Regions from separate parts of the Aerococcus urinae genome, predicted to be linked through region 2. Evidence: predicted binding sites of a transcription regulator. Region 2 holds the regulator's gene; each other region holds the start of a gene.

Region 1 (6,787 bases), 170 kb from region 2:
GATTCACTAAATAATTCACGACGTTCAGAGTGACCGATAACCACATAGCTCGCTCCTAGATCAGCTAAAGCTAAAGGTGAAATTTCTCCAGTGAAAGCCCCACTATTTTCATAGTAGCAGTTTTGAGCACCAACTTTAATGTTAGTGCCTTGACTTTCAGAGAGTAAGCTTTGAACGTATAGAGCTGGTGGGCAAACCAAAACTTCAGCCTTTTCGTTACCACTTAATTTAGCTTTCAAGTCTTCAATAAAAGCTTTTGCTTCACTAGCGGTTTTATTTAATTTCCAGTTTCCGGCAATTAAAACTTGTCTCACTTTGTTCATCCTTCCTTATTTTTCACTTAACGCTTCAACACCTGGTAGAGGATTACCTTCTAAGAATTGTAAAGAAGCTCCCCCACCGGTAGAAATGTGTGAGAATTTTTCTGCAAAGCCTGAATTCTTAGCAGCTGATGCAGAATCCCCACCACCAACAATAGTAATGGCATCGTCAAGGTCAGCAACCGCTTTACATACGGCATTGGTACCAACGGCAAATTTTTCCATTTCAAAGACACCCATTGGGCCGTTCCATACGACCGTCTTGGCATCTTCTAATTGTTTAGCGAATAATTCATTGGTCTTAGGACCGGAATCCAATCCTTCCCAACCTTCAGGAATGGCATCAGCAGCCACTACTTGCGTATTAGCGTCATTTGAAAAGTCATCGGCAACGACAACATCTACTGGCAGGTAGAGTTTGTCCCCCGCTTTTTCCATGATTTCTTTGGCTAATGAAACGCGGTCTTCTTCCAACAAGGAGTTCCCCACTTCATAACCCTTTGCTTTTAAGAAGGTATAAGCCATACCCCCACCAATAAGGACTTTATCAGCCTTATTAAGCAAAGATTCAATCACGGCAATTTTATCGGATACCTTAGCCCCACCTAGGATAGCTACAAATGGCCGCTTAGGATTATTGACGGCATCCCCTAAGAAGTTTAATTCCTTTTCCATCAAGAAGCCAGCTACTGCATGGTCAACATTGGCAGAAATACCGACATTCGATGCATGGGCGCGGTGAGCAGTCCCAAAGGCGTCGTTAACAAAAATACCATCGCCTAATGAAGCCCAGTATTTGCCTAATTCAGGATCATTACCTGATTCTTTCTTGCCATCAACATCTTCAAAACGGGTGTTTTCAAAGAGTAAAACTTCCCCATCATTTAATTGGTCGATAGCTTCTTCTAACTCTTGTCCTCGAGTAGCAGGAACAAAGACTACTTTTTGCCCTAAGAGTTCTTCTAAGTGTTTAGCGACTGGAGCAAGAGACTTGTCTTTTTTGTCTTCTTCACTTTTGACTTTGCCTAAGTGAGAAAATAAGATCAATTTTCCGCCTTGTTCAATCACATATTTAATCGTTGGTAGGGCTTGGACCATACGATTATCATCGGTAATCTCTCCATCCTTCATAGGGACATTGAAGTCAACCCGCATTAAAATCTTTTTGCCTTGGACATTAACATCTTTTACAGTTTCTTTTGCCATATTCATTTCTCCTTTTTCTATCACTTAGAAAAAAGGCAGGGAGCGTCTGACTCCCCGCCTTTACATGGATAGACGCTTTTATTAAACGTTAGCGTTTATTATAACTTAGCGAAGTATTCTAAGGTACGTACTAATTGTGAAGTATATGACATTTCGTTGTCATACCATGCAGCAGTCTTCACTAATTGCTTACCGTCAACGTCCATAACTTTAGTTAAGGTTGCATCGAATAAGGAACCATAAGTCATACCTACAATATCTGAAGAAACGATTTCATCTTCGTTGTAACCGAAGGATTCATTTGAAGTAGCCTTCATAGCAGCGTTAACTTCTTCAACGGTAACATTCTTTTCAAGAACGGTGAAGAATTCAGTAATAGAACCAGATTTAACAGGTACACGTTGTGCGGAACCATCTAATTTACCATTTAATTCTGGTAACACTTGACCAACAGCTTTTGCAGCACCGGTAGTGTTAGGAATAATGTTTTCTGCAGCGGCACGTGCACGACGGAAGTCTCCCTTACGGTGTGGAGCATCCAAGGTGTTTTGGTCCCCTGTATAAGCATGGATAGTAGACATTAAACCTTCAACAATACCAAAGCTCTTGTTTAAAGCATCTGCTAAAGGTGCTAAACAGTTAGTGGTACATGAAGCACCAGAAATAACAGTTTCATCCCCTGTTAAGATTTCGTGGTTGGTGTTGTAAACGATAGTTGGAATATCTGCTCCACCTGGTGCAGTAATAACAACTTTCTTAGCGCCACCTTTTAAGTGTAGTTCAGCTTTTTCTTTTGATGCAAAGAAACCAGTAGCTTCTAGAACAACTTCTACACCTAAGTCACCCCAAGGAATTTCAGCTGGGTCTGGATGAGACATAACTTTAACTTCTTTACCGTTTACTTTGAAGGCGTCATCTAGGACTTCAATTTCACCATTGAAACGACCATGAGTGGTATCATATTTCAATAAGTGAGCTAACATTTTTGAGTCAGTTAAATCATTGATTGCAACTACTTCTAAACCTTCAACATCTTGGATACGACGGAAAGCTAAACGTCCGATACGTCCAAAACCATTAATACCTACTTTTACCATATTAATAATTTTCCTCCTTCGGAAATAAAAATATTTTTAATGAGTTTCCTCATTTAAAACCTGATTACTTACCCCTAAATCCGTCACTAAGACAAAATTAAAGGGTGCGAGTTTTGCAAAAGCTTGAATGGCTTTTGCTTTAGCACGTCCGCCAGCAATTAGAATGGGATATTGAATATCCTTTATTTGATCTAATTGTAAACCAATACGGGGCATTTGATAAACTATTTCCCCCTCTTTGGTGTAAAAACACCCGAATGCTTCCCCAATAGCTCCTTTAGCAAGGATTTTATCAATCAATTCTGATGAAAATCCCCGTCTTTGGGCCATGATTTTAGCATCGCCAACACTAAATAATAAAGCATCAGTCCGCTTTAAAATATTTAATGTTTCTTGAATGGAGGGCTCTTTTACCAATAAGTCTCTCGTTTCTTCAGTAAGAACATCAGGAACGTAGAGAGAATTAGTGGTCCCGTTTAAGCGGTGTGCGAGTTGGTCACTAATTGTATTTGCCTGAATTGCCACCGAATCGCCCATGCCACCACGGGCAGGAACTATCGTAAAATGCCGATTCTTAGTTAAAACTTTACGGTTTAAGCTTTTAGCAACCTCGAGTATTGTCGAGCCGCCTGAAACAGCCACCGTAATGTATCCTTCTGGCAAAGTATTGGCTAAATAGTTAGATAGGAAAACCCCTATTTGCGCCAAGGTACTATTTTCTTCATCAAGATTACTCTCAATAATATGTACCTCATCGATACCTAGTTGCTTTTCTAAGCGTTGTTCCTTAGCAAATAAACTAGAATCTTCATGGAGCATTTCACGAGCAAAAGCTAAAGCTTCCTCACCCTTAGCGGTGATAACCATTCCATTTCTAGTGGAATCTAGTAACCCTTCTTTTTTAAGGATATTCGTTTCACGCCGGAGTGGTCGCTCAGTCATGTCTAACTTCTTTGCCAAAATTTGGCGACCAATAGGTTGAAAGCGTAAGACCATTTGTAAAATTTGCATCCTTTTTTTAAAGAGGTCTTCCAATTCAGGAACCACTTTAAGGATTCTACTGTAAACGGCTTTCATGACATTCAACTTTCTATTGCATGGACTTTTATTGTCCGTCATGCCTTTTTTTGACCAACATAGTGCAAAAAAATTTGAGCAGTTCTATCTGCTATTCATTTTTCTACACTAGTAGTATAACAAGAATATCATGCAGCCGCAAGCATTTTGCAGTGAAAATCCAAATTTTATAAAAACCGAGTGTACTTACTTAAGCTACACTCGGTAATCATTCTGTATATGTCTTGCAAGGCTTTAAGATACTATTCTTGACCTTTTAGTCCTTGGTTAGAAGCCATGATTTCATCAATGATGCCATAGTCCTTAGCTTCTTTGGCAGTCATCCAGTAATCACGGTCCATATCTTTTTCTACTTTATCGATATCTTGACCAGAACGTTCAGCAATAATTTCTTTTAAGGTTTGCTTGGTTTGTAAGATATGACGAGCTGAGATTTCAATTTCAGTGGCTTGACCTTGAACGCCACCTAGAGGTTGGTGAATAAGCACTTCAGAATGCGGTAGGGCATAACGTTTTCCTTTTGTGCCGCCAATTAATAGGATTGAGCCCATAGAAGCTGCTAGACCAGTAACTATGGTGACAACATCGGCATTAACAAATTGCATGGTGTCGTAAATTGCCATTCCTGCAGTTACTGATCCCCCTGGACTATTAATGTAAATATAGATATCTTTTTCATTATCTTGAGCATCTAAGAAAAGTAATTGGGCAATAACACTGTTTGCCATATCATCATTAACTTCTCCACTGAGCATAATAATACGGTCTTTCAATAAGCGTGAATAAATATCATAAGCGCGTTCGCCACGAGGTGATTGTTCAATCACTGTAGGTACTAAATTCATTTCATTTCCTCCTTTTTCAACTTCCTAATCATTATAACCTTAATAGTCAATATAGGTCAATAGATAAACTTATGGCACTTTTCCTGGGGAATATTTGGAGATATTTATTATAACTTGCCATTAACGCCCTTCAAAGCAGGAGTAAGCTAGCTTTTTACTAGTCTTTATCTGATTTTGCGAGTGAGGCTACTATAGTAAGAAATCATTGATATCAATAATACTTTTTTCAAGAAAGTTCTTAACAAGAGCATGCTATTTGTGCTATAATACATTTATTGCTTGCACCCATAGTGTAATGGATATCACGTAAGATTCCGGTTCTTGAGATGGGGGTTCGATTCCCTCTGGGTGCGTTTCGTAAAACCAGTGAAGTCTAAAAATGACTATTGTTGATTTTACAGTGTATCTAGAACTAACTAAAACTTAGTAAAGTCTAATATTAGCTAGTTTTTGCTCGAAATTCTATAACTTTTCTATATCAAGAATATTGTCATACCAGCACGTAGCGCCCCTCTGGGTGCTTTTTTTTATAGCATTCTTATCTCTATTAGTGCACAAATAATTTATAGTTACCTATTTCTCTGCTCTATTATCTCTTCTATATAACCTTCTTCAATTGATTCCGCTTTGAACTTTTCTTTATAAGATTAAAGTATCCTATCAAAGTTTAACCAATTAATTATGGTGTAAGTAGCTCCCCTCTCCTCATCTTTGTTTATTTTTTATAAGATATATATTCAAAGTAAAATAATTTTAAAATAATAATATTTACTTAATACGAAATTTTATTTATTTTTATTTTACGACCTAATATAATTATTGTTAACAAATTTAAGGAGGGAAAAAATGAAAAATAATCATAAAAATGCATTTGGAGGGATAAGTTTAATAATATTTATTATTATAATCCTATTTATTGGATCATATTCGGACCATAAAGACAAAAAAGATACATCAGCATCTCAATCTAGCCATACATCTGAATCTTCTAAAAAATATAGCGAATCTCATTCAAAATCAAGCGAATCTCACACGTACAAAACAGAAAGTTCAGAGTCTAAATTAAAGGATAATACTCCTCAAGAATATAAAAACGCATTGCAAAAAGCCACGAGTTATTCAAATCATTTCTACATGTCAAAAAGTGGGCTTTATGATCAGCTAACTTCCGAACATGGAGAGCATTTTTCTCCTGAAGCGGCTAATTATGCTATTACTAATGTAAAAGCTTCCTGGAAAAATAACGCTTTAGAAAAAGCTAAGAGCTATAGTTCTCATATGTCTTTGTCAAAGCTGGGCCTCTACCAGCAACTAGTTTCAGAGCATGGGGAAAAATTCACTCCCGAGGAAGCTCAATATGCTATTGATAACGTTCAAGCCAATTGGGAAAGAAACGCTTTAGAAAAAGCTAAAAGTTACTATACAAATATGTCCATGTCAAAGGCAGCAGTCTATGATCAGTTAGTATCGCAATATGGAGAACAATTTACTCCGGAAGAAGCTCAATATGCTATAAACCATTTGCCAAACTAAAATATATATAAGGAGGTAATCTATGATAAGCACTTCTACGTCAATAACATTGGCGACAATGTCATTGCTTTTTACCGTTGCTTTACTAGGAATTGCTATTTACGAAAAGATTAAAGGTAATCCTGTCAAAAGAATATTACTCGTTGCTCTAATCCCATTTATCCTTTTGTTGGTATTCTCTAGTAAACGTCTAAGCCCACGGATACTCAAGGATAATCCTGCTCAAACAACACGAAGAGTATGTGAATTGACGGGATATGACCCTAAAGGCGTGGAGAAAGAAGACGGTGATATTAGTGAAACCCCAAAAAGAGATAAATTTAAACTATACAGATTGAAAGACCATGGTGTGATAAATGTCACCGACGATGAGAAAAGAGTGAATAGTTTCTCTATTTATAATGTCGATAAAGGGTTCATCCTTGAATTATTTAAAGAACTTGACTATCCAATAACCGATCAATTTAGTGAAGTAAACGAATCTGAAACGATGTCATTTGACAATACAGATAATATAGGAACACTTTTAATTTATAATAAAGACAATAATAATTATTCTATATCAATTATGTATAATTCTAATGAATTTAAAGAGATGAAAGGTATGGTTGACTTTTTACGCAGATCAACTATACGAAAGAAAACATCATTAACTGACGATGATTATTGGAATAGTGATCTGTGGTCTTATGATTTAGACTAACAAAAA
Region 2 (6,787 bases):
AGCGAGTCTTTTCTACAATTAGCTAATGACTTACCCTTAGATCAAATAGCCATTGATGAAGCCCACTGTGTTTCCCAATGGGGACACGACTTTAGAGCCTCTTACCGAGAAATTGCTACTTTTATTGATCAATTAAGTGAGCGGCCAGTCGTTTCTGCCTTTACAGCCACAGCTACCAATCGGGTTCAAGAGGATATTATTCATCAATTGGCTCTTGAGAACCCCTATGTCCTCATTAATTCCTTTGATCGTCCCAATCTGACCTTTGAGGTTATGGAACCAGAATCAAAGAAGAAGACTGTAATTGATTTAATAGATAAAGAAGAAGCAGCTATCATTTATGCTTCTTCTCGAAAAACTGTTGACCGTTTGAGTGAATGGTTAAGAGACCAAGGCCTACCGGTGAGCGCTTATCATGCGGGAATGAGTCCAGCAGACCGTATGGCTTCGCAAAATGACTTCATCTATGAGCGTACTAATATTATTGTGGCAACCAATGCCTTTGGGATGGGAATTGATAAACCTGATGTTCGGCAGGTGATCCATTACAACTTGCCCACTAATTTAGAGAGTTACTACCAAGAAGCAGGCCGGGCAGGCAGAGACGGCTTGCCGGCTAGAGCTATTCTTCTCTACAGCCCCAAGGATATCTTGACCGCAAAATTTTTGATTAGTCAAAGCAATGATCCCACTAGTGAAGGTCGCTTAAATGATATGATTAATTATGCAACGACCTCTTCCTGCTTGAGACAACACATTTTAGCCTACTTCGGTCAGGAAGCTCCTGACCATTGCCAAAATTGCTCCAATTGTTTGCAGCAAGTCAAAAAGGTTGATGTCAGCCGAGAAGGACAAATGATCCTCTCTTGTATTGTTAGAATGGCTTATCCTTATGGCATGACCCTAGTCACAGATGTCTTAAAAGGAAAAAAACTTCAAAAAATTAAGGACAAACATTTTGACCAATTATCAACCTACGCTTTATTAAAAGATATGAATGTGCAAACAATTAAGAATATTATTTCTCAATTAATTTCTGAAGGGGCCTTGGCGGTTAATGAATATAAGGGACTTAGTCTTACGGAAAAGGCGCTCCCAATTCTAAAAGGAAATAAGTGCCTTTATATCAAAGAATCTGCCTATATTCGATCAGAAAATAAAACGAAGATTAGTCAGAAAGCTCAATCACTGACTGATCATTTATCGCCAGAAGATGAAGAATTATTTGAAGCACTTCGTGAATTACGCTATAGTTTAGCTAGTGAAGAAAATGTCCCTGCCTATATTATTTTTAATAACCAGAGTCTCCTTGATATGGTGGAAATAAAGCCTAAGAACTATCAGGAATTTCTTGATATTAGCGGAGTAGGTCCAGTAAAGGCAGATAAATATGCAGATGACTTCTGTCAGTTAATTGAAGATTTTGTAAGTATTAAATAATAGGAGGTGAAGCCATGGATGGCATAATTCCTTTATGGAAGGAAAGAGGGATGACTAGTCACGATTGTGTCAATGCCTTACGTAAATTGTTAAAGACCAGACGGGTGGGCCATACCGGTACCTTGGATCCCAATGTGAGCGGCGTATTACCAATTTGTGTGAATAAGGCGACAAAAATGGCTAATTGGATCACTGATAAGGAAAAGGTCTATCAAGGAGAAATTACCCTAGGCTTTCAAACAGAAACAGAAGATTTGGACGGGGAAATTGTTCGTCAAACACCTGTCAAAGAAGCTGTCGATGGACAGCTTATTCAAAAAGCTATGGATAGCATGTTAGGCACAATTACTCAAGTCCCTCCCATGTATTCTGCTGTCAAGGTCAATGGTCGTAAGCTATATGAATATGCTCGCAAGGGTGAAGAAGTAGAGCGCCCTAAAAGAAAGGTTCAAGTTTATAAATTTGACTTAGTAGAGCCTTGTCTTTACGACAAAGACCAGCAACTTCAAACCTTTCATTTCCGTGTTCGCTGTGGCAAGGGCACCTATGTGAGGACCCTAGCATCTGATCTAGGGAAAAAATTAGGCTTTGCTGCGACCATGACCGACCTTACGCGCATAGCTTCTAGTCCCTTTACCCAATCACAATGCTTTACTTTATCTGAAATTGAAGATCAAATTAGTCAAGGAAAAAATGATTTTATTTTTCCCATCGATTTTTTGATCCAAGACTTAGCTCATATTGAGATTAGTGGCCAATTAGAAAAACTCGTCAGCAATGGAGCAGTTCTAAACAAAAATAATTTGGCCGAAGAACATCGAGACCAATTGCCGGTGGCTTTTTATGGCCAGCAAGGACTTATAGCTATTTATGGACAACATCCCAGTGATGAAGAACAAATGAAACCGTTAAGAATGCTAATATAACTGATGACTTTAACAATGAGGTGTCTTATGCAAGTAATAACCATTCATCATCCCATAGACCAGAATCTTAAAAATAATGAGGGCATCGTTTTAGCTTTGGGTTTTTTTGATGGCGTCCATCGTGGCCATCAAGCAGTGATTAAAGCTGCAAGGAAGGAAGCCTTCAAACGCAAGCTTCCATTAGCTGTGATGACATTTAATATTTCACCTTTAATTGTTAATCAAAACCTTCACCCTAATCAAATGAAGTACCTGACTCAAAATCAAGAAAAGATGCTTTTACTTGAGAAATTTGGGGTAGACCGGGTTTACTTAGTTGATTATACCAGCGCTTTTTCTAATCAAAGTCCTAAAGCTTTCGTGGATAATTATCTGGTTGGCTTAAATGCTAAGGTAGTTGTTGCGGGCTTCGATTATACCTATGGAGCTAAAGCCATAGCCAATATGAAAAACTTACCAGACTATGCTGAAGATCGCTTCAAAATTATTGAAGTCCCCGTATTGAATGAAAATAATAATAAAATTGCTTCCAAACATATTCGCAAGGAACTGACCGAGGGATCGCTGGAAGAAGCTAACCAGGCTCTGGGCTATCCTTATTTCTTCCGTGGTTTAGTCATTAATGGCTTTAAACGTGGTCGTACCCTAGGCTTTCCAACGGCTAATATCTTTACCCAGGTCAGTACTTTAATTCCCAAAGTCGGTGTTTATTTGGTTCAATGTCAAATCAACCATCAGCTATTCTGGGGGATGGCTTCCATTGGATATAATGTCACTTTTGGTGATGATAATGACAAGACCATTGAAATTAACTTGTTTGATTTTGAGTCAGAAATTTATGGTGAAGAAATGCTGGTCTTTTGGTACGAATATTTACGAGGTGAAAAGAAGTTTTCCAGTGTAGAGGCTATGGTGGAACAGTTGAATCAAGATAAAAGTGACTGTCTAAGTCGTCTACAAAAATATGAAAATTATCAAAATTAAATTCTCTAAAAGTTGGTGTCAATTTTGCCAACTTTTTTTATTTTGTCATTTTTGTATGAGGCTAGGGACCGATCCAAGGTAAACGTTGAGTCGCTAGTAAGTCATCACTGCGTTACTACTAAGTAAGGGCTATCTATTAACTTTTCTATGAAATTGTTTTGCTAAAGGTCAAAATAGGAATTGGAATAACTAGGAAATTCTTTGAAAAACAGTTTGACTTTTATTGACATATGCACTTAACCATGTTAGTATATAGGTATGTTAGCAGAAGGAGCTGTCAAGTGCTAAAAGAGGTGATAAGATGTTAAGTAAAAGACAGATTATTGTTTTAAAAGCGATTATTGACGCCTATAGTCAAAGTGAGGAACCGATTGGCTCTAAATCGATTCTAAAACTGACTGGCCTTGAGGCAAGTTCTGCAACTATTAGAAATGATATGGCAAAACTTGAAAAACTTGATTTGATTAAAAAGATGCACTCTTCTTCCGGAAGAGTTCCCACTGAAGCCGGCTATCGTTTCTACATTAATTATATTCTTCCCAAGAACGGTGGAATTATCGATAGTGGATTAAGTGAAGCGGAAAATGAAAAGGTGAGTGAAATATTTCAATCACCTTACTTGGCCTTAGATGAAATTGTCAATCGCTCAACTGAACTTTTAGCTGAGCTAACTAACTATGTGGCGATTTCTTTAGGACCTGACGCTTACCATTATCATTTAGCTGGCTTTCGCTTTGTACCGGTAACTAGCCGGCAAGTGATGCTTGTCTTAGTGACAGAAGAAGGAACAGTGGAAACGCAAATCTATCGTTTGCCAGACAGTGTATCTATGGAAGCTTTAGAGGATATGGCAAATATTATTAACCGTGATTTAATTGGTTTAAGTCTTCCTAGCGTTCTTGTACGCCTTAAAAGTAACTATATGTCCTATTTTGATGAATCAATTCGACGTTTACTTTATGAAGGAAGTATAATCGAAGATTTACTTAAAAAAATGGATGCCTCACGCGTCTTTGTTAAAGGTAAGGCAAATCTTTATAACCATCTCTATCAAAGTGATGCTTATCAACAGGTAGAGAATTTAAACCGTCTATTTGCTAATCCTAACTTATTAGATACACTCATTGATCCGGGTGATCAAGGGATTCAAGTGAAGGTGGGTAAGGATATGCAGGCTGATGGCCTCAATCATTTATCTATTATGGCTACCAATTTTGTTGGTGGTAATAATGACCAACAAACGATTTCTGTGGCTATTCTCGGCCCAGAAAATATGTCTTACCTGCGTATGGCTCAACTATTTCAAGGTGTGAGACTACAGCTCAATCACTATATCGATTCATATTATAAAAATGATAAAGAGGAGGGGTAAACAGATGAGCAAAGTTCATGATAAGAACAATCAGGATGTTGACCCAGAAAATATACATGAAGATGAAAAGTCAGTCCAGGATAAAAACAAGGCTCAAGATTTGGAACAAAATCAAAATAATAAAGCCGATGTCGATAAGGATAATGAGTCAGAAAACCTGGCTGATGATGAGAAAAATAAAATCGCAGATGAAGATAAAGAAGTCCATGAGAATGATAAAGATAGTGAACTTCAAAGTATAAAGAAAGAACTTGAAGAAAAAAATGATCAAATTCTTCGCTTATCTGCGGAAATTAAGAATATTCAAAGAAGAAATAATAAGGAAAGACAAGATGCTGCGAAGTACCGTTCCCAACATTTAGCTGAAAAACTCTTAGGTGCAGTTGATAACTTAGAACGGGCCTTGACTATTGAAGCAGATGATGAAGCGAGTCGCAGTATGAAACGCGGCATTGAAATGGTATTGGAAAGTATTCAAAGTGCCTTTAATGATGAAGAAATTAAAGCGATTGATCCTAAAGGCGAAAAGTTCGATCCTAACTTCCACCAATCTGTTTCATCTGTTCCTGCCAATGATGGTCAAGAATCAGATACTATAGTTGAAGTCTATCAAAAAGGCTATGTCATCAAAGACCGTGTCTTAAGACCAGCTATGGTAGTCGTTGCACAATAATAAAAAAGGAGATAATAAATAATGAGTAAAATTATAGGAATTGACTTAGGAACTACAAATTCTGCCGTTTCAGTATTAGAAGGTGGAGAACCAGTAATTATTACTAACCCAGAAGGCAATCGTACTTCACCCTCTGTAGTAGCTTTTAAAGATGGCGAAATTCAAGTAGGAGAAGTCGCTAAACGCCAAATGGTGACAAATCCAAATACAGTGGCTTCGATTAAACGTCATATGGGGGAATCCGGTTACAAGGTTCATGTCAATGACAAAGATTACACCCCCGAAGAAATTTCTGCTATGATCTTACAATACCTAAAAGGCTACGCTGAAGATTACTTAGGAGAAAGTGTAAGTAAAGCTGTTATTACTGTTCCAGCTTACTTTAATGACGCCCAACGTCAAGCAACCAAAGATGCTGGTAAAATTGCCGGCTTAGAAGTTGAACGGATTGTTAACGAACCTACTGCAGCTGCTTTAGCTTATGGTTTAGACAAAGATGATAAAGACGAACAAATCCTAGTCTTTGACCTAGGTGGCGGGACCTTTGACGTTTCTGTCTTAGAACTCGGTGACGGTGTCTTTGAAGTATTATCTACTGCCGGTGATAATAAATTAGGTGGGGATGACTTTGACCAACGCATTGTGGATTACTTAGTTGAAGAATTTAAGAAGGATAATGGGATCGATCTTTCCAATGACAAAATGGCTATGCAACGTCTAAAAGATGCTGCAGAAAAAGCGAAAAAAGATTTATCCGGAGTTACCTCTACACAAATCAGCTTACCATTCATCTCTGCCGGTGAAAGTGGTCCATTACACTTAGAATTAACTTTAACTCGGGCAAAATTCAACGAACTTACTGATGACTTAGTTGACCGGACCACTAAACCTGTTCAACAAGCCTTAGCTGATGCTGACTTATCCAAATCAGATATTGACCAAGTGATTTTAGTTGGTGGTTCTACTCGTATTCCTGCAGTGGTTGACCATGTTAAAGAATTAACTGGCCAAGACCCACACCGTGGTGTTAACCCTGATGAAGTGGTTGCTATGGGTGCTGCTATTCAAGGTGGTGTGATTACTGGTGACGTTAAAGACGTTGTCTTACTCGATGTTACGCCACTATCCTTAGGTATTGAAACCATGGGTGGAGTCTTCACCAAATTAATTGATCGGAATACGACTATCCCAACCTCTAAATCCCAAGTCTTTTCAACGGCTGCAGATAACCAACCTGCTGTAGATATTCATGTCTTACAAGGTGAACGTCCTATGGCTGCTGATAACAAGACTTTAGGTCGTTTCCAATTAACTGATATTAACCCAGCTCCTCGTGGTGTCCCTCAAATTGAAGTGAAATTTGATATTGACAAAAACGGGATCGTTAATGTT
Region 3 (6,787 bases), 720 kb from region 2:
CCCCAGGATGGTACGAATGTTTTCCTCGTTAATGGTCGGATGGTCATCCCAAAGTTCGTGGAGGACATCCTTATTGCTGTGGAGTTTGGCTAATTCTTGGTCATAGTAGCCAATGGTCACATTTGCCCCATAGTGAATTTCCCCTTTGATGGCGGGAATTTCTTGGATAATGGTTTTTAAGAGGGTAGATTTACCCACGCCGTTGGGTCCCACCACTGCAATAGCTTGTTGCTTTCTAATATCCATCTCAATCGGATAGGAAAGTAAGTGATCATCGTAACCAATGCCTAAGTGGTCGGCGGTAAGGACCACGTTACCACTGGCTTTGTCCGTTAGAAATTGAATATGGGGACTTTTTTCGTCCTGTTTAGGCTTTTCAATTTTGGGCATCTTTTCGAGTTGCTTACGCCGACTCTGGGCCATCTTGGTGGTCGAAGCTCGGACCAGGTTACGCGCTACATAGTCTTCTAACTTGGCAATTTTCTTTTGTTGCTTATCATAGGCCTTTTGCCAGCTTTCGAGGCGAACAGCCTTTTCTTTGAGGTAGAAGGAATAATTCCCCTTATAATATTCCATACTGTGTCCGGTCATTTCATAGGTCTCGTTGGTGACATGGTCTAGGAAATAACGGTCGTGGCTAACAATTAATAGGGCTCCAGGATAAGAAGGCAAGTAGTCTTCAAGCCATGTCAGGGTTTCAATGTCTAAGTGGTTGGTGGGTTCGTCGAGGATAAGAATATCGCGTTTTTCGAGGAGGACCTTGGCCAGGGCTAGCCGAGTCCGTTGACCACCAGATAATTGGTTGATGGGTTTGTCGTAATCTGACTCAGGAAATTGAAAGCCGTGGAGGACCATGCGAATCTCGGAATCATACCCATAGGCATTACTTTGGTTGACTTCTTCTTGTAATTGGTCATAGCGTTTGAGGGCCTCTTGGTAGGATGCTTCATCATGGGCATCGGCCAAGTCTTGAGCGGCTTGCTCAGCATGGTGGATGAGGGCGATGGATTCTTTAAAAACCGACCGCATTTCTTCATAAATTGTCCGTTGACTGTTTTCAATGGCGGCATGTTGGTCCATGTAGGCAATGGTCTTGCCCTTGGCCCGGGTGACTTGCCCTTGGTCAGGTTCTTCAATGCCCGCTAACATTTTAAGTAGGGTGGATTTACCGGTACCGTTTCGCCCGACTAAGGCAGTACGACTATTATCTTGGATGGTCATTTGGACATCTTGGAAAAGAATATCGGAGCCAAAACGTCGCATGAGTTTTGATCCTTGTAGTACAATCATTGGATCCTTTCCTCCTAAATCGTTTATTATTGTCTTCACTAGTGTATCATATTTTATCGGCAGATATTTTTTGACTTTGTGAACTTTCCCTTAGAAAAGGTCGGGGTTATTCACAAAGTTTTAAAATTAATAAAAATTAGCCGAAAAGATTTATGTGATTTTTCACAAAGTTCTTTTCATTTTATGATTTAGGTGATAAAATGTATTTGATATCTTGTGAAAAGGAGTGGAAACATGAAGGAAATTCCACGTGCAACGGCTAGGCGGTTACCGCTTTATTACCGTTACTTGCATAATTTTAAGAACATGGGTAAGACACGGATTTCTTCCAGTGAACTCAGTGACGCGATCAAAGTGGATAGTGCCACTATTCGTCGGGATTTCTCACATTTTGGTGCCCTAGGGAAGCGTGGTTATGGTTATGATGTTGAAGCTCTATTGGACTTCTTTAGTCGCCAACTCTACCAAGACCGCCTCACCACAGTGGCTTTAATCGGGGTCGGTAATTTAGGGAACGCCTTATTAAATTATAACTTTAAACGAACCAATAATATCCGGATTGGGGCGGCCTTTGATATTAATCCTGAGATTGTAGGAACCGTCCATAGTGGGGTACCGGTTTACCCAATGAGTGAATTAAAGGAACGGATTCAAGAAATGGAAATTCTGATTGCTATTATGACTGTTCCGGAAAAAGTCGCCCAAGATACCGTGAGTGAATTAGGTGAAGCCGGTATACAAGGCATCTTGAACTTTACTCCGGTGGTTTTAGATGTTCCTGAAGATATTCATGTCCAAAACGTCGATTTAGCCAATGAGCTGCAAACCCTGATTTACTATATCGGTAATCGCAATGGTAACAATAAAAAGAAAAATTCGTCGAACTAGCAAAAGTTAGCAGGACCTAACTTGAAGATTAGGTCTAACTTTTGTCAGTGATAAAGTCCTCTTAATTGAGGGCTTTTTTTCTTGTCATCAATAGTAAAAATCAAAGAATAAAGAGTTTAATCTAACTCAATTTCCTAACTTTAATGTCATATACTTTTTAAATGATATTTTATACTTTTAAAGTGATAAAAAGAAAAAAGGTCAAAAAAAGTCAACGAATTACTTGATTTATATCTGGAAATGTTTTACTATAAATAGTGTAAGTTAGCAGTCGGAGATGATGAGTGCTAACAAATCATTAAAAGTGTTATTAATTAGGTTATTAATTAGTATGTTAAATTTGGAGGGATATTTTAAATGTTAAAGCCGTTAAATGAACGTGTGATTATTCAAGTCCAAGAAGAGGAAGAAAAAACTGCTTCTGGCATCGTTTTACCATCTGCTGCTAAAGAAAAACCTCAAGTAGGTCAAGTGGTAGCTGTTGCTGATGCTACTGATGACTACACCCCTCAAGTTAAAGTGGGCGACCAAGTTATTTTTGAAAAATATGCAGTAAGCGAAATCCGCTATGAAGGGGAAGATTACCTCATCATTAAAGAAAAAGATTTAACTGCTGTAGTTGAATAATCATTGACTGAACTTCGACAATCAACATAAAAAATAATTGAATTCTCGATCATGCTTAGATTTAGAATAGGAGATAGATAGAATGGCCAAAGATATTAAATATTCAAGTGATGCAAGACAATCTTTAGTAGAAGGTATTGATAAATTAGCTAATACCGTGAAAGTGACCTTAGGACCTAAGGGACGTAACGTTGTCTTAGAACGTAGCTATGGCTCTCCATTAATCACCAATGATGGGGTGACCATTGCTAAAGACGTTGAATTAGAAGATCACTTTGAAAATATGGGAGCTAAATTAGTTTCTGAAGTCGCTTCTAAGACCAATGATGTTGCTGGTGACGGTACCACTACTGCTACCATCCTAACTCAAGCCCTCGTCCATGAAGGTTTCAAAAACGTGACAGCAGGGGCAAATCCTGTGGGCATTCGTCGTGGGATGGATCAAGCTATCCGCAAGGCAGTAGAAGCTTTGAAAGAAATTTCTGTTCCAGTGAATGCTAAAGAATCCATTGCTAACGTTGCGGCAATTTCTTCCGGCGACCAAGAAGTCGGTCAATTAATTGCTGACGCTATGGAAAAAGTAGGACAAGATGGTGTCATTACCATTGAAGAATCACAATCAATGGACACTGCCCTAGACGTTGTTGAAGGGATGCAATTTGACCGTGGTTACCTCTCCCAATACTTTGTAACCGACAATGACAAGATGGAAGCTGTTCTCGATGATCCTTACATCCTCCTCACTGATAAGAAGATTTCTAATATCCAAGATATCCTTCCATTATTAGAACAAATCGTACAACAAGGTAAATCTTTATTATTAGTGGCTGACGATGTTGAAGGGGAAGCTCTTCCTACCTTAGTCTTGAACAAGATTCGTGGGACTTTCAATGTAGTAGCTGTGAAGGCTCCAGGCTTTGGTGACCGTCGTAAAGAACAATTAGAAGACTTAGCTGTTCTTACTGGTGGGACAGTCATTACTGAAGACTTAGGTCTTGAATTGAAAGACACCAGCATTGATCAATTAGGTCAAGCTGCCCGCGTAACCATTACTAAAGACGATACCACCATTGTTGAAGGTAAGGGTAACAAGGAACAATTGGAACAACGTGTGGCTCATATCAGAAAACAAATTGAAGAAACTACTTCTGACTATGACCGCGAAAAATTACAAGAACGTCTGGCTAAATTAGCTGGCGGAGTTGCTGTTGTTCGTGTAGGTGCAGCCACCGAATCCGAACAAAAAGAACGTAAATTACGTATCGAAGATGCTTTAAACGCTACTCGTGCTGCGGTTGAAGAAGGTATCGTCGCTGGTGGTGGGACTGCCTTCATGAATATCCAAGACAAGGTGAAAGAAGTCGTTGACTCCTTAGAAGGTGACGAACAAACTGGTGCAGACATCGTGGTTCGTGCCCTCGAAACCCCACTACGTCAAATTGCTGAAAATGCTGGGCTAGAAGGTTCTGTCATTGTAGAACACATTCATGATAAAGACCAAGGTGTTGGTTACAACGCTGCTAGCGGTGAATGGGTAGACATGATTTCTGATGGTGTGGTTGACCCAACCAAGGTTTCACGTTCTGCTTTACAAAATGCAGGCTCAGTAGCTGGTTTGATTTTAACGACTGAAGCAGTAGTTGCTGACCATCCAGAAGAAAATGCAGGAAATGATGCAGCTGCAGGAGCAGGCGCACCAGGCATGTATTAATAAAAATGCTGAATAGAATAAAGACTTTAAAGAGCTTGGGTTGTCCCAAGCTCTTTTTATTAAAAAAGTAAGCTCAGCAAGGGAAAATTTCCTTAGTCAGAGCTTACTTTTTCTCTTTATACTTCTTTACCAAATATTATCTAAGATTAAGGTTTGAGTCCGATCAGGCCCAACGGATACCGTGGCAATAGGAGCCCCCACGATTTCACTGATGCGACGAACATAGGTCTTAGCATTTTCAGGGAGTTGGTCAAAGTCTTGGCAGCCAGTAATGTCTTCTTCCCAGCCAGGTAAACTTTCATAGATGGGTTGGCATTGAGCCAGGTAGCGCAAGTTAGCGGGGTAGGATTTGGATACTTGGCCATTAGGTGTTTGGTAACCCACACAGACCTTGATTTCATCCAGGCCAGTTAAGACGTCTAAACAGTTCAAGGAAAGCTTGGTTAAACCAGAAACCCGGCGAGCATGGGCAGTCACTACCCCGTCGAACCAACCTACCCGGCGGGGGCGTCCAGTAGTGGTACCATATTCATGGCCAACTTCACGGATGCGGTCCCCAATAGCATCATGCAATTCAGTTGGGAAGGGACCGTCACCTACCCGAGAGGTATAGGCCTTCATCACTCCGATAACCGTATTGATTTTGCTTGGGCCAATCCCACAACCGACTGTAGCACCACCGGCAATGGGGTTAGAGGAAGTTACGAAGGGATAGGTCCCGTGATCAATATCCAGTAAGACCCCTTGAGCCCCTTCAAAAAGAATATTTTTCCCTTGGTCATAGACGTCATTCATCAATAATGAAGTATCCGTGACATATTTTTTCAATTCTTGGCCATATGCCAGATATTCTTGGTAGATGGTGTCGTAGTCTAATGGTTCTTGGTCATATACCTTGGTTAGGAGTTCGTTCTTGACTTGAATTTGTACAGATAACCTTTCCGCGAAAGTTTCAGGGTCAATGAGGTCAGCCATCCGGATGCCATTACGGGCAATCTTATCCATATAGGCAGGGCCAATCCCCTTTTGGGTAGTACCGATCTTATTGTCGCCTTTACGTTCTTCATCCAAGCGGTCGATCAGTTGATGGTAGGGCAAGATCACTTGGGCCCGTTCAGAGATGCGGAGGTTTTCACAAGAGATTCCTGCTTGGCGCAAATAGGCCAATTCTTCAAGTAAAGATTTAGGGTTAACAACCACGCCATTTCCGATCACACTCAGCTTATCTTCTGAAAAAATTCCTGAGGGAACGAGGTGGAGCTTAAAAGTTTGCTGGTTGAATTGGATAGTGTGGCCAGCATTATCTCCGCCTTGGTAACGGGCAATAATATCGGCTTGGCTACTGAGGTAATCGGTGATTTTCCCTTTCCCTTCGTCGCCCCATTGAGTACCTACAACAACAACTGATGGCATATGACTTCTCCTTTATCTATTCGATCTTAATAATGTCTTCATCATGTTAGCTTGTGGCTTAACACCCAAAATATTATACCGCAATTTTTTTTGAAGAAAACCTTTTTTTAGGCCATGACCTTTTTAATCATAAAAAAAGTCCTTGCCTGCCCTAAAAAAATAGCATACATTTATAAAGTACAGAGTGCGACGGATGCACCAAAGATCGATAGAGCTACGCATACTATATCTGTAACTCGCTACGCTTCGAACAGCTATAGCAACTGGAGCTAAAGAGCAAAAATTCTTGAAAAGAATTTCTTGCACTTTAGTGAAGTGGAGATCGATCTGCATCTGGAGCACGTTTTTACAGAGTGCGACAAGCGCACTAAAGAGCAAGACCATTGGAAGAAAAAGGCGTAAAAATTCTCAGAGAGAATTTGTCGCCATTTTCTGAAATGGACGCTTGCTCTGCGCTTGGAGCATGTTTGGTAAGGATGTGAGGAAGGATCAGGGAGGGAGATTCCTTGGAGGAAAAGATGATAAGATCAGCTTGCTGATCGTTCAACTTTTCTGAAAGGACATCCCCTCACCCTTCCGAACTCAACTAACAGAGTGCGATAAAGAGCAAGACAGTCTAACTGTCAGAAAAGGAGTCAAAGCTGATGATTAATCGCTATACCCGTAAAGAAATGAGACAATTGTGGTCGGATGAGAACAAATATCAATCGTGGTTGGAAGTTGAAATTTTAGCTGTTGAAGCTTGGGCTGAATTAGGGGAGATTCCTAAAGAAGATGCCCAGGCTATTCGTCAAAAGGCCAGCTTTGATGTCGACCGTATTTTAGCCATTGAAGCTGAAACCAAGCATGATGTGGTGG

What was found. Region 2 encodes HrcA, which represses chaperone genes, less so after heat shock. Its sites were predicted from a motif close to TTAGCACTCNNNNNNNNNGAGTGCTAA; they were not measured.
Region 1: clpP (ATP-dependent Clp endopeptidase proteolytic subunit ClpP) is a predicted target of HrcA. The motif match lies at 4,760-4,786, and genes of this name have one in related genera.
Region 3: AWM73_RS00910 (co-chaperone GroES) is a predicted target of HrcA. The motif match lies at 2,443-2,469, and genes of this name have one in related genera.

Annotation. Positions count from the first base shown of each region.
Region 1 is NZ_CP014161.1:746,094-752,880, reverse strand. It holds gene tpiA (triose-phosphate isomerase) at 1-314, opposite strand, end outside; gene AWM73_RS03510 (phosphoglycerate kinase) at 330-1,526, opposite strand; gene gap (type I glyceraldehyde-3-phosphate dehydrogenase) at 1,625-2,623, opposite strand; gene AWM73_RS03500 (sugar-binding transcriptional regulator) at 2,660-3,700, opposite strand; gene clpP (ATP-dependent Clp endopeptidase proteolytic subunit ClpP) at 3,943-4,545, opposite strand; tRNA gene AWM73_RS03490 (tRNA-Arg) at 4,827-4,898, shown strand; gene AWM73_RS03485 (Ltp family lipoprotein) at 5,392-6,078, shown strand; gene AWM73_RS03480 (hypothetical protein) at 6,101-6,781, shown strand.
Region 2 is NZ_CP014161.1:911,157-917,943, forward strand. It holds gene recQ (DNA helicase RecQ) at 1-1,440, shown strand, start outside; gene truB (tRNA pseudouridine(55) synthase TruB) at 1,455-2,366, shown strand; gene ribF (riboflavin biosynthesis protein RibF) at 2,394-3,350, shown strand; gene hrcA (heat-inducible transcriptional repressor HrcA) at 3,652-4,722, shown strand; gene grpE (nucleotide exchange factor GrpE) at 4,727-5,395, shown strand; gene dnaK (molecular chaperone DnaK) at 5,417-6,787, shown strand, end outside.
Region 3 is NZ_CP014161.1:194,846-201,632, forward strand. It holds gene AWM73_RS00900 (ABC-F family ATP-binding cassette domain-containing protein) at 1-1,290, opposite strand, end outside; gene AWM73_RS00905 (redox-sensing transcriptional repressor Rex) at 1,525-2,178, shown strand; gene AWM73_RS00910 (co-chaperone GroES) at 2,536-2,805, shown strand; gene groL (chaperonin GroEL) at 2,888-4,516, shown strand; gene AWM73_RS00920 (adenylosuccinate synthase) at 4,643-5,929, opposite strand; gene purB (adenylosuccinate lyase) at 6,574-6,787, shown strand, end outside.